DNA from 4 places in the Aliivibrio sp. S10_S31 genome. Region 4 is predicted to be linked to each of the others. Evidence: predicted binding sites of a transcription regulator. Region 4 holds the regulator's gene; each other region holds the start of a gene.

Region 1 (3,219 bases), on a different contig from region 4:
CCTGTAATCATGACATGGGCTGCTGTGTGTGCCATTGTTCTTGCGTTAGTTGGTAAATTAGGTGCAATACTACAAACCATTCCAGTTCCGGTAATGGGCGGTATTATGATTTTATTATTTGGTTCTATTGCGACAGTAGGTCTAAATACGTTGATTAAAAACCAAGTTGACTTGCATAAGGCTCGTAACCTTACGATTGTTGGCGTAACGCTTGTTTTCGGTATTGGTGGTATGGCGGTAGGTATTGGTGACTTCAACCTTCAAGGTGTAAGTCTTTGCGGTATCGTTGCTATTACTCTGAATTTAATTCTTCCAAATGACTTAGGTGAAAGCCACGTTGTTGATAATGCACAAATGGAAGAAGATAAATAGATTAAGGGTCTAGGGTCTAGGGTCTAGGGTCTAGGGTCTAGGGTCTAGGGTCTAGGGTCTAGGGTCTAGGGTCTAGGGTCTAGATAATAAAAAAGCTTGATGATTAACACATCAAGCTTTTTTTAATTCTTCTTTCTGGTTTCTAAACTAAATTATTTAGTACCAAAGATCTTATCACCAGCATCGCCTAGACCAGGTACGATGTAACCTTTGTCATTTAGCTTCTCATCAATAGCTGCTGTGTAAAGCTCTACATCTGGGTGCGCTTTTTCTAATGCTTCAATACCTTCTGGAGCAGCAACAAGCACAAGAACTTTAAAGTGCTTACAACCTTTCTCTTTAAGAAGATCCAGAGTTGCAATCATAGAACCGCCAGTAGCTAGCATTGGGTCAACAACAAGAGCAATACGCTCATCGATGTTAGAAGCCAATTTGTTGAAGTATGGTACAGGTTCTAGTGTTTCTTCGTCACGGTAAATACCAACAACACTGATACGTGCGCTTGGGATATGCTCAAGAACACCATCCATCATACCAAGACCAGCACGAAGAATTGGAACAACAGTTACTTTTTTACCTTTAATTTGGTCAACTTCAACAGGGCCATTCCAGCCGTTGATAGTTACTTTTTCTGTTTCAAAATCTGATGTTGCTTCATAAGTAAGTAGGCTACCTACTTCCGTTGCTAATTCACGAAAACGTTTAGTACTGATCTCGCCTTCGCGCATTAAACCAATTTTATGTTTTATTAGCGGGTGTTTTACTTCAACAACTTTCATTTCTGACTCCAGATACATTAATCAAACCTTCTAATTATACATACTTTTTCATTAAAAAATTAAGTTATATGAAAATAATTCACTAGCATTGAAATCGTTTACCGAGTTTATTATTTTTTATTACAAATATTATGCAAAATTCCTTACGCAAACGTTTCCCTTTTTACATTGTGCTGTTAGAATGGCGCGGATTTTTGAAATCCAACCTATGGCGAGGACACCTCCGTGAGCGACAACAAAACTTCTCTTAGCTACAAAGATGCTGGCGTAGACATTGATGCTGGTAATGCACTTGTTGATCGAATTAAAGGCGTAGTGAAACGCACTCGTCGTCCAGAAGTAATGGGCGGCATTGGTGGTTTTGGTGCGTTATGTGAACTTCCGACGAAATACAAGCAACCACTTTTAGTTTCTGGTACCGATGGCGTAGGTACAAAGCTTCGTCTAGCACTCGATTTAAATAAGCACGATACCATTGGTATTGACTTAGTTGCTATGTGTGTAAATGACCTAATTGTTCAAGGTGCTGAACCACTGTTCTTCCTTGATTACTATGCAACAGGCAAACTTGATGTTGATGTTGCTGCTGAAGTAGTTACAGGCATTGGTGAAGGCTGTATTCAAGCCGGTTGTGCACTTATTGGTGGTGAAACCGCTGAAATGCCAGGTATGTATGAAGGCGAAGATTACGATGTTGCTGGCTTCTGTGTTGGTGTTGTAGAAAAAGAAGACGTTATTGACGGAACTAAAGTTGCCGCTGGTGACGCTCTTATCGCTGTAGGTTCAAGTGGCCCACACTCAAACGGTTACTCATTAATTCGTAAGATCCTTGAAGTATCAAATGCTGATCTTAACGAAGAACTAAATGGCAAAACTATTGCTGCTCACCTAATTGAGCCAACGAAAATCTATATTAAATCAGCGCTTAAGATGATTGCTGAGCATGATATTCATGCTATCTCACACATCACTGGCGGTGGTTTCTGGGAAAATATTCCACGCGTTTTACCACAAGGCACAAAAGCTGTCGTAGATGGTAACAGCTGGGAATGGCCTGCTATTTTCAACTGGTTACAAGAGAAAGGTAACGTTGATACCTACGAAATGTACCGCACTTTCAACTGTGGTGTAGGTCTTGTTGTTGCACTTCCAAAAGAGCAAGCTGAACAAGCGGTTGCTTTATTAAATGCTGAAGGTGAAAACGCTTGGGTTATCGGCGAAATTGCAGCAGCAGAGCAAGGCGAAGAACAAGTAGAGATCCGTTAATCGTTCTTTAAACTTTGACCTGGTTCATAAAGAAAAAATAAAAGGTGATCATTTAATCGATCACCTTTTTTATAGCTATTATTTATGTTCGAATAGTTCTCATTACAAATTAAAAAGATAGGTATGATGAAGAATATTGTTGTTTTAGTTTCAGGCAATGGCAGCAACTTACAAGCCTTTATTGATGCTTGTGGTAATAAAATCCCTAATGCACGTATCGCTGCTGTTATCTCAAACAAAAGTGACGCTTACGGATTACAGAGAGCCATTGATGCTGATATTAATGTGCATTCTTTAAATGCCAAAGCATATGACAGTCGTGAGCTATATGATGACGCTCTAGCTACTCTAATCGACCTTCACAAACCCGATGTCATTATCCTTGCTGGATTTATGCGAATTTTAAGTGAAGCATTTGTCACTCGATACCAAGGAAAAATGCTCAATATCCACCCTTCTCTTTTACCCAAATACACGGGATTACATACTCATCAACGTGCTATTGATGCAGGAGATAAAGAGCATGGAACAAGTGTGCATTTTGTCACTCCAGAATTAGATGGTGGACCTGTTATTCTTCAAGCTAAAGTTCCTATCTTTGAAAATGATAATACAGAAGATGTAGCATCTCGTGTACAAGCCCAAGAACATGTCATTTACCCTATGGTGGCGAATTGGTTGGTAGAAGAAAGATTAACCATGGTCGATGGGAAAGCGATTCTTGATGGTACCGAATTAGGTCTATCCGGTCTAGAAACGGAATAGATGCAAAAAAGCCGCTTTAATAACTAAGCGGCTTTTT
Region 2 (3,219 bases), on a different contig from region 4:
CAAATTCAGCTTTAGTACGCATGTCTTCAATTGTTGCTGAACCTGTTAGGCCCATGCTTGAACGTAAGCCACCCATTTGTTGGTGAACGATCTCTTTTAGACGACCTTTATATGCGATACGACCTTCGATACCTTCTGGTACCAATTTATCTGCTGCGTTATCTGATTGGAAGTAACGGTCTGAAGAACCTTGAGACATTGCACCTAGAGAACCCATACCACGGTATGCTTTGTATGAACGGCCTTGGTAAAGAATCACTTCGCCTGGTGCTTCTTCTGTACCAGCAAACATTGAACCAACCATCACACATGATGCGCCAGCTACGATTGCTTTACAGATGTCACCAGAGAAACGGATACCGCCATCAGCGATGACTGGAATACCGTATTCAGCCGCTGCTGATGCTGCATCTGCAATAGCTGTTACTTGAGGAACACCAACGCCTGTTACGATACGAGTTGTACAGATTGAACCTGGACCAATACCCACTTTAACAGCGCTTACGCCAGCTTCGATTAATGCTTTTGCACCAGCCGCTGTAGCAACGTTACCACCGATAATATCTAAATCTGGGTATGCAGCACGTGTTTCACGGATACGGTTTAACACCCCTTCAGAGTGACCGTGTGAAGAGTCGATTAATAGAACATCTACACCAGCTTCAACTAGTGCTTTAACACGTTCTTCGTTACCTGCACCTGCACCTACTGCAGCACCTACACGTAGACGACCACGCTCGTCTTTACATGCATTTGGTTTACGTTCTGCTTTATGGAAATCTTTTGCAGTGATCATACCGGTTAGTTGGAACTCATCGTTCACTACCAATACTTTTTCTACACGCGCTTCATGCATTTTCTCTTGAACTTCTTCACGAGTAGCGCCTTCTTTAACAGAAGCTAAACGCGATTTTGGCGTCATTACAACGTCAACTTTCTTAGATAAATCAGTTACAAAGCGAACATCACGACCTGTGATAATACCAACAAGTTCATTAGTTTCAGTTACTACAGGGAAGCCAGCAAAGCCGTGTTTCTCTGTTAGTTCTTTAACATCTTGAATAGTTGCGTCTGGACGAACAGTGACAGGAGCCGAAACAACACCAGCTTCAAAGATTTTAACTAGGCGAACTTCTTCAGCTTGCTGTTCAATAGACATGTTTTTGTGGATAAAACCGATGCCACCCTCTTGCGCTAATGCAATAGCAAGACGCGCTTCTGTTACCGTATCCATAGATGCTGAGATCATTGGAATATTCAGAGAAATGTTCTTGGTTAACTGAGTGCGAAGATCAGCAGTGTTAGGAAGAACTGTTGAGTGTGCTGGGACGAGTAAAACGTCATCGAAGGTTAGAGCTTCTTTTGCGATTCGTAGCATTTGCAATATCTCACAACAAAGGTGTTTAAAGGAATAAATCCCACTTTATCGTTTCGCATAATAAAGTGTTTTGGATTTGATATTGCAGACGGATTATACGCATAGCGCAAACGCTTGGCTACACATTTATTTATTTTTAATTTGCAATTACCCCCTTGATATGTATTATATTGCCGCTAATTCCTATAGCCATGTCTAAGGCATTCTGATGTCTCTCGATTCAAATCCTCGTATCTTTACTGTCTCTCGATTGAATGCTGAAGTTCGCCTATTATTAGAGAACGAGATGGGAATTGTCTGGTTAGTCGGCGAAATCTCCAATCTTACAGTGCCTGTTTCTGGCCACTGGTACCTCACATTAAAAGACAGTCAAGCACAAGTGAAATGTGCCATGTTTAAAGGCAATAACCGACGAGTTACCTTTAAACCACAAAACGGTAAACAAGTTCTTGTTAAAGCCCGCCTCTCTCTTTACGAACCTCGTGGTGACTATCAACTTATCATTGAAAGTATGCAACCTGAGGGAGATGGCCGTCTTCAACAAGAGTTTGATCAACTAAAAATGTCACTGGCCGCAGAAGGGTTATTTGCTCAGACAGCTAAGAAGCCCTTACCTGAACAACCAAAACGTGTTGGTATCATTACTTCACAAACAGGGGCTGCCCTTTTTGATATTCTCCATGTATTAAAGCGACGAGATCCAAACCTACCTGTTGTAATTTATCCAACTATGGTTCAAGGAAACGGCGCCGCTATACAGATAGCTCAAGCTATTGGGCGAGCTAACAGTCGTAATGAATGTGATATTTTAATTGTCGGTCGAGGCGGTGGTTCATTAGAAGATCTTTGGTGTTTTAATGAAGAGATTGTTGCGAGAACCATTGCTGCAAGTGAGATCCCAATAGTGAGTGCGGTTGGCCATGAGATTGATGTTACTATTGCTGACTTTGTTGCTGATGTTCGTGCACCTACCCCTTCAGCTGCCGCTGAATTAGTGAGTCGTGATTTATCTGCACAATTACAAACAGTTGCTCATCAGAAGCGCCGTTTAAATAGTGCAATGGAACGTTATTTATCACATCAACAACGCTCCTTATCTGCTTATCAACACCGAATTGAAAAGCAACACCCTCAGATGCAGCTAAACAATCAAAGCCAACGCTTAGATGATCTTAATCAGAGGTTGATGAATCATATTCAGCAGCGCCTTCAACGTCAACAATACAGAGTTGAAAACTTAACGCTACGATTAAACAATTTATCACCAACAAAAAGAATCTCTCAAGATAAATTGCATATTGAAGAACTCAAACGTCGCTTATTAGATTCAATGGATAGAAATCTACTAATGCAACGCCATCAATTAGCTTTAGCAGCAGAGAAACTCGATACAGTAAGCCCTTTAGCTACCTTAATGCGTGGTTATTCCATCACTCACAATCAAGATGGGAAGATCATCACTTCAACAAAACAAGTGGAGTTAGGTGATAACATTACCACTCGTTTTGCTGATGGTGATATTACATCAACGGTAACTAAAGCATCTGAACTTAGCTAATTGCAATTTCAGAAAATTCCGTTTTTGCTCGTGATTTAGACTTAAGTTCATTGCAATCATGACAAAAATAGCTTGCTGCGCCACAAGCATTAAGCTTTTCCATTTCTTTATTACAATCAGGGCAATAAACCACTTTCTTAAAATCTATCTGACAAAAGTCACAATGATAACCCTCTTTCTGCCAACGTAATTCAGATTGGCATTTTGGACATTGATTTTCTTGCATCACTCATTCCTTCTTTAATCGTTCTTATTCAATAATACTCTTTATTCAGTATATTCA
Region 3 (3,219 bases), on a different contig from region 4:
CGTTGCGCTAAATCTTCCGCTTTGCTGTCCCATTGTAGTGGGTCAGTATAGGTGTCACGAGGGTCAAGAATAGAGGCATCAACACCAGGTAGTGATGTTGGTACTTCTAAGTTAAATACAGGGATATTTTTGGTTTCAGCTTGGTCAATTGAACCATCTAAAATCGCATCAATAATGCCACGTGTATCTTGAATTGAAATACGTTTTCCTGTGCCATTCCAACCCGTGTTTACGATGTAAGCTTCAGCGCCTGCAGCTTCCATACGTTTAACCAATACTTCTGCATATTGTGTTGGGTGAAGCGTTAAGAACGCAGCACCAAATGCAGCAGAGAAAGTTGGTGTTGGTTCTGTAATACCACGTTCAGTACCTGCAAGTTTTGCGGTAAAACCTGATAGGAAGTGATACTTAGTTTGTTCTGGTGTGAGTTTCGCTACCGGTGGTAGAACACCAAATGCATCTGCTGTTAAGAAGATAACTTTTTTAGCGTGGCCAGCTTTTGAAACTGGTTTAACGATGTTATCGATATGATAGATAGGGTAAGAAACACGAGTGTTTTCTGTTTTAGAACCATCATTAAAATCAATAGAGCTGTCGCTACGTACAGTAACGTTTTCTAATAATGCATCACGGCGGATTGCGTTATAAATATCTGGTTCAGCTTCTTTTGAAAGACGAATGGTTTTAGCGTAGCAGCCACCTTCAAAGTTGAAGATACCATCGTCATCCCAACCGTGCTCATCATCACCAATAAGTTGACGTTTAGGATCGGTTGAAAGCGTAGTTTTGCCTGTTCCTGATAAACCAAAGAATACCGCAACATCGCCTTTTTCACCGACGTTAGCTGAACAGTGCATTGAAGCAATGCCTTTAAGTGGAAGTAGGTAGTTCATCATTGCGAACATACCTTTTTTCATTTCACCGCCGTACCAAGTACCACCGATGATTTGAACGCGTTCTGTTAAATTGAAAGCAACGAAGTTTTCAGAATTTAATCCGTGCTTTTCGTAATTAGGGTTAGTTGCTTTTGCTCCATTCATTACCACGAAATCAGGCTCGAAGTTTTCAAGTTCTGCTTCTGTTGGACGAATGAACATGTTTTTCACAAAGTGTGCTTGCCATGCTACTTCTGTAATGATGCGAACGTTTAAACGAGTATCTGGGTTGGCACCACAGAAACCATCAATAACAAATAAGCGTTTACCCGATAGTTGTGTTGTAACTAGCGACTTTAGATCATCCCAAACTGCTGGCGTGATGGCTTTGTTGTCGTTCTTTCCTTGATCTGACCACCATAGCGTATCTTTGGTAGTGTCATCTTTTACGATGTATTTATCTTTTGGTGAACGACCAGTAAATATACCAGTATCTACCGCAACTGAGCCAAGCTCTGTCATTACACCACGCTCATAACCTTCTAAATCTGGACGTGTCTCTTCTTCAAATAGTTGCTCATAGCTTGGATTACGTAGTACGTCTGTAACCCCAGTAAGACCATATTGAGTTAGATCGAGTAGTGCAGCCTTCTTGTGTTCCATAACAGTCATAGGTGCTCCTTAGAGGATTTTGTAGGGATTTTAATATTTCTAATTATTTGTATTCTGCTAATCATGCTAACAACGCGGTAAATTGAAAACAGGGAGATGAATCATAAAATAACCATAAAGTGGTAGTGGTTATTTTATCGCCATCACAAAATAGCAATAGCTCTATTCTACTCTTAATAAAATCGATTGCGCTAGATGTAATTGATTATTATTTAATCAAAATTAAGTGTGGATAAGTGGAATTAAAAGTGTGGTTTATATCAAATTTAGTTATAAAAAAAGCCAACCTAACGGCTGGCTTTTGTAACAGTTTTGCAACTTATTCTATGCAGTAAATTAATGTACTGTATCGTTGCCGCTTGTAGCTTGTTCAAATAGGTTTGCAACATCAATACTGTCGAAATCGTAGCTTGTACCACAGTAATCACAGTGAAGAGAAATCTTCCCTTCTGTTTTAATGATGTCATCAACTTCAGCGCGATCAATCGTTACGATTGCGCCGCCGCTACGTTCACGTGAACAACCACAGAAGAACTCAACGTCTTGAGGTTCAAACAGTTGAACTTTATCTTGGTTATATAGACGGTAAAGTACGTCTTCAGCTGGTAAACCAAACAGCTCTTCATTTTTAATGGTGTCTGTTAGTTGTTCTAAATGTTCGAAGTCATTTTCAGAACCAGTACCATCAGGCATTACTTGCAGTAACATACCAGCTGCGTGAGGTTTGCCTTCATATTCACCTAGACGTAACCATAGACGAGTTTTTAGTTGCTCAGAACGCTCGAAGTAACCTTCAAAACATTGTGCTAGATTTTCACCTTCAAGAGCAACAACACCTTGGTAACGCTCACCATCTTTTGGTGTGATAGTGATAACTAGGTAGCCGCGACCCATTAGTTGGTGCAACGTTGCATCTTCAGCAATATCACCTTCAAAACGAGCAACACCACGTACTTTTTGGTTGTTATCGCCGTTAATTACTGCAAGAGAAACTGGACCGTCACCTTGAAGTTGAAGGGTAATAGAACCTTCAAATTTCAATGTTGCAGTTAATAGTGTGGTTGCAACTAATAGCTCACCCAATAGATTTTGAACTGGTTTTGGGTATTCCTTGCTAGAAATGATTTGTTGGTAAGCATCATCTAGTTGAACTAATTCACCACGAACAGATAAATCTTCAAATAGGTAACGATGCAATGTGTTATTTGCCATGAAATACTCCAGCAATTGTATTAAGGGTTGTCGTTACTCATAGTATAGCGGAGACAACCAGTATAAATAAGGTGTGAGACAGAAAAGCGTATTTATTGGTGCTTAAACTTCATGATATCGCGTCGTTGTTTTTTATCCGGACGTTTATCTGGTCGTGGGCTACCAAGTGAATTGAGTTTGCGTAATTGTGCATTTTCTTCACGGTGCTTAATGCTGTCTTGTGTTTCTTTGTAAAGAGTTTGTGCAATAGGTGCTCCGCGGCGTTGATCGGAAACGATCTCGATGATCACTGTGATCTCTTCATTGTTTCCTTGGCGCAGCTTTATTTCAGCGCCTACTTCCACAATCTTACTTGGTTTTGAGCGCTGTCCATTATATTGAACTTTACCGCCATCAACCATGTTGCGAGCAATTGAGCGTGTTTTATAAAAACGAGCTGCCCAGAGCCATTTATCGAGTC
Region 4 (3,219 bases):
TTTTCAGCATTCTTTCTGTTGCAAGTCGTAAGTTAGGTAAATCTTTAATACGAGAAGGACCTGCTGATTTTTGTTTTTCTTTATCTTTTTTCGCTACATCTAAAGCAACAACCGCTTGAATCAAAATTGAATCTGGTTCATCCCAACATTCAGGAGATATAGCAAAATATTTTGTTACAACTGGGAATCCACGTTTTTTATAAACGTATGGTTCAAAGCCTTGTTCTTTAAATAAATTAATTGTTTCGTCACTTGCTCTTAAATGAAGCTTATCTTGAACTACAAGAGCAAACATGGTGTCGTCAATGAAGATTCCAAATCCCCCAAACATAGAGCGAGAAGTGATCTTTCCTAGTGAAGATAGTAGACGAAGTGAGTCTTTTAATACTGGTTTATCCATTGCAATAATTCTCGGTTAGTAAGTCTATGTCACTAAACAACTGAGCCCGAGGAAATAGTAGCAAGTTGAAAACTAAGTATTGTTATTTTAACGTAAAAATTAACAAGGGATAGAATCGACCACTTGCCGTCGGCAACCCCGCTACCTTATATAAATACTTAGGCCGGAAGCTTTGCGTCCTACATTTTCATGTAGTTTGCCATGTTCGTGACAAGATTGATGATATAGCAATCAATAAGAAATGTTGGAACAGAAAATTCATAAATGTGATATTAGTTCCAAAATATTTCATCGAAATTTGTTAGGTCGGTTCAACTTTTCTCTTATTTAATACTTTTAATATTGATATTTATAAAAATTCAGAGATCGATAGTCAGTATTTATAGGTTTTTTATTATTGAGAATTAAGATTGAGTTTAGTAAGCATAAAAAAACCATGCTCGTTGGCATGGTTTTTATTATGAAGTCAGGCAAATTATTTAAGGCGATTTAAAACACTGCTACGTGTAACAACCTCTGGTTGCATTTCGAATATACGTCTTTCATGATCTTTATCTTTAATTCGTTCCAACAAAATCTCAACCGCTGTTTTACCTACACGGCGTTTAGGTTGATGGATCGTTGTTAATGGTGGTGAGAAATACGCAGACAATTCAATATTGTCATAACCGATAACTGAAATATCTTCAGGTACACGTAAGCCTGATTGTTGAATCTTACTAATTGCAGCTAATGCCATAATGTCATTAAAACAGAATAGTGCAGTAGGGCGTTTGCTTTCTTCAATAGAAAGAATTTTGTCAACCGCCTTAGATGCAGACGCACACTCAAAATCACCTTCTAGAATCCATTCTGGATTAAAAGATAAATTTGCATCAGCATGAGCTCTTTCAAAACCTCGAACTCGTTCTTTACAAGTCACTTTATCAGCTTGACCTGTGATACATGCAATATGAGTGTGACCATTTTCAATAAGATGCTTCGTCGCTAAGTAACCGCCTTCTTCTGAATTATCAATGATCTTGTCTGTACGCGGGCTATCAGGACCCCAGTCCATAATAACCATTGGTAGCTCGGTGTTTTTTTCAAGTAAGGTCAGTAATTGTTCATTTAAATCTGAACACATTACAAGTAGGCCATCTACTCGTTTTTCCGCCAACATTCTTAAATAGTGTTTTTGTTTTTCTAGGTCGCCTTCAGTATTACACATGAATAGTGTGTAACCTTGCTTGTAACAATAGTTTTCAACACCATGCATTACTTCTGCAAAAAATGGGTTAAATGATTGTGTTACTAACATACCAATAGTACGTGTTGTATTACACTTTAAGCTGCGTGCTACCGCACTTGGAGCATAGTTTAATTCTTCAACTGCTTCCCAAACACGTTTTTGTGTTGCTTCAGCAACAAAGCGCGTTTTATTTATCACGTGAGAAACGGTGGTTGTTGAAACTGCTGCCAGCTTCGCCACATCTTTAATAGTAGCCATATATAAACCTTATAATAGGTAATAAGGGGCTATTTATTTTCCAACAAAAAAGGTGTAGCTCTAAACTAGAAGAACTGATGGAAGATAAATAGGCCCTGGTTAAAAATGAAAAAAACCGCGTAAAATGCGGTTTTCATTTCAATACAAATTTTATCGTTTGCGATCACATTTTATCTTTAAAGCATAGTGCAAACAATTACTGATTTAATAAATTTTGATATTGCTTTTGATTTATATCACATATTTTTTAACATAAATAATAAAAGCAATTATCTTATATTATTCGCCAGCAAGAAATTTCACATCTAGCTTTAGGAATGTAACAAGTAAGCCTGTTACTGCAGCATAGAAACCAAATTTATCTCTTTCGATGCAAATTTCATTAAATCGAGGTGTCCAACTTAACAGTTGCTCATTAATAAAGGTTAGTTGAGCATTCATATAAGTTTCAAATTCATCTTCAGAAGCTTGCTGATTTGTCATCACAATTAAATTACCTAAAAAATCTAATTCAATGGCAATGTGGTCAGCAGGCTCATTAAATTCAGCTTTTTGTGCAATATTGTATTTTGTAAGCCATTCACGCATATCTTGAGCAGGTTTTGCGTTTAGTAAACCTGATTTATCAAGATACATAGAAGCGTACGGTAGCGCACTACTTTTATCTGAGCCTAAAAAGGCATCACAAAAATCAGCAGAAAGTTCAAGTTGTGCATCTTCACGACCTTGCACGGCATTTAATTTTTCAATTAATGCATTAACTGAATCACTTAGTTCTGGTGTTTCAGCTAAATTAGATAGAAAAGTACGTACTTCAAAACTGCCATATTGCTCAAGTTGTTCTGTCGTTAATTCTGCTGATAATAGGCTAGATAGCCACCAGTATATTTCAGCGCGTTGCTCATTAAACGCAGTAAGTTCGTTCATTTATCTTATGCTCCAAAAAAATTATTCCTAAATTGTACTGGATAAGTATGAAAAGGAATAGCACCTATCATTAACAGGGTGTATAAAGATGTTTGTAAAGGTTAAAGCTCAATTTTTATTAATAATTGTTTTGAATCAAATAAAATACAGAAATATCAATTGAGAATTGGCATTATTACAGATTATGAATAGAATAAGATAAGAACTATCCAAATAACCAAAAATAAAGAGAAGATTATGAGCTATCACATTTTAGTTGTTGAAGACGAAGTGGTAACTCGCTCTAAACTTGTAGGCTACTTTGAAGCCGAGGGATATCAAGTGAGCGAGGCTGAAACAGGTGCAGAAATGCGTTCTATTTTAGCTGAACAAAAAGTTGATTTAATTATGCTTGATATAAACC

Evidence for each region. The regulator PurR, encoded in region 4, represses purine synthesis genes. The targets are predictions, from matches to a motif close to TNANGNAAACGTTTNCNTNA.
Region 1: the regulator PurR is predicted to act here: its motif matches at 1,295-1,314, upstream of purM (phosphoribosylformylglycinamidine cyclo-ligase).
Region 2: the regulator PurR is predicted to act here: its motif matches at 1,481-1,500, upstream of guaB (IMP dehydrogenase).
Region 3: the regulator PurR is predicted to act here: its motif matches at 1,722-1,741, upstream of pckA (phosphoenolpyruvate carboxykinase (ATP)).

The regions. Positions count from the first base shown of each region.
Region 1 covers NZ_JAAUWR010000005.1:179,836-183,054, reverse strand. Annotated here, with positions in the region: gene HC728_RS06430 (uracil-xanthine permease family protein) at 1-372, shown strand, start outside; gene upp (uracil phosphoribosyltransferase) at 525-1,151, opposite strand; gene purM (phosphoribosylformylglycinamidine cyclo-ligase) at 1,377-2,417, shown strand; gene purN (phosphoribosylglycinamide formyltransferase) at 2,544-3,182, shown strand.
Region 2 covers NZ_JAAUWR010000002.1:308,479-311,697, forward strand. Annotated here, with positions in the region: gene guaB (IMP dehydrogenase) at 1-1,378, opposite strand, end outside; gene xseA (exodeoxyribonuclease VII large subunit) at 1,587-2,936, shown strand; gene HC728_RS02970 (zinc ribbon domain-containing protein) at 2,929-3,162, opposite strand.
Region 3 covers NZ_JAAUWR010000017.1:33,489-36,707, reverse strand. Annotated here, with positions in the region: gene pckA (phosphoenolpyruvate carboxykinase (ATP)) at 1-1,547, opposite strand, end outside; gene hslO (Hsp33 family molecular chaperone HslO) at 1,884-2,759, opposite strand; gene hslR (ribosome-associated heat shock protein Hsp15) at 2,852-3,219, opposite strand, start outside.
Region 4 covers NZ_JAAUWR010000008.1:99,146-102,364, forward strand. Annotated here, with positions in the region: gene tfoY (DNA transformation protein TfoY) at 1-400, opposite strand, end outside; cyclic di-GMP riboswitch class I at 529-611, opposite strand; gene purR (HTH-type transcriptional repressor PurR) at 876-1,889, opposite strand; gene torD (molecular chaperone TorD) at 2,169-2,816, opposite strand; gene torR (two-component system response regulator TorR) at 3,054-3,219, shown strand, end outside.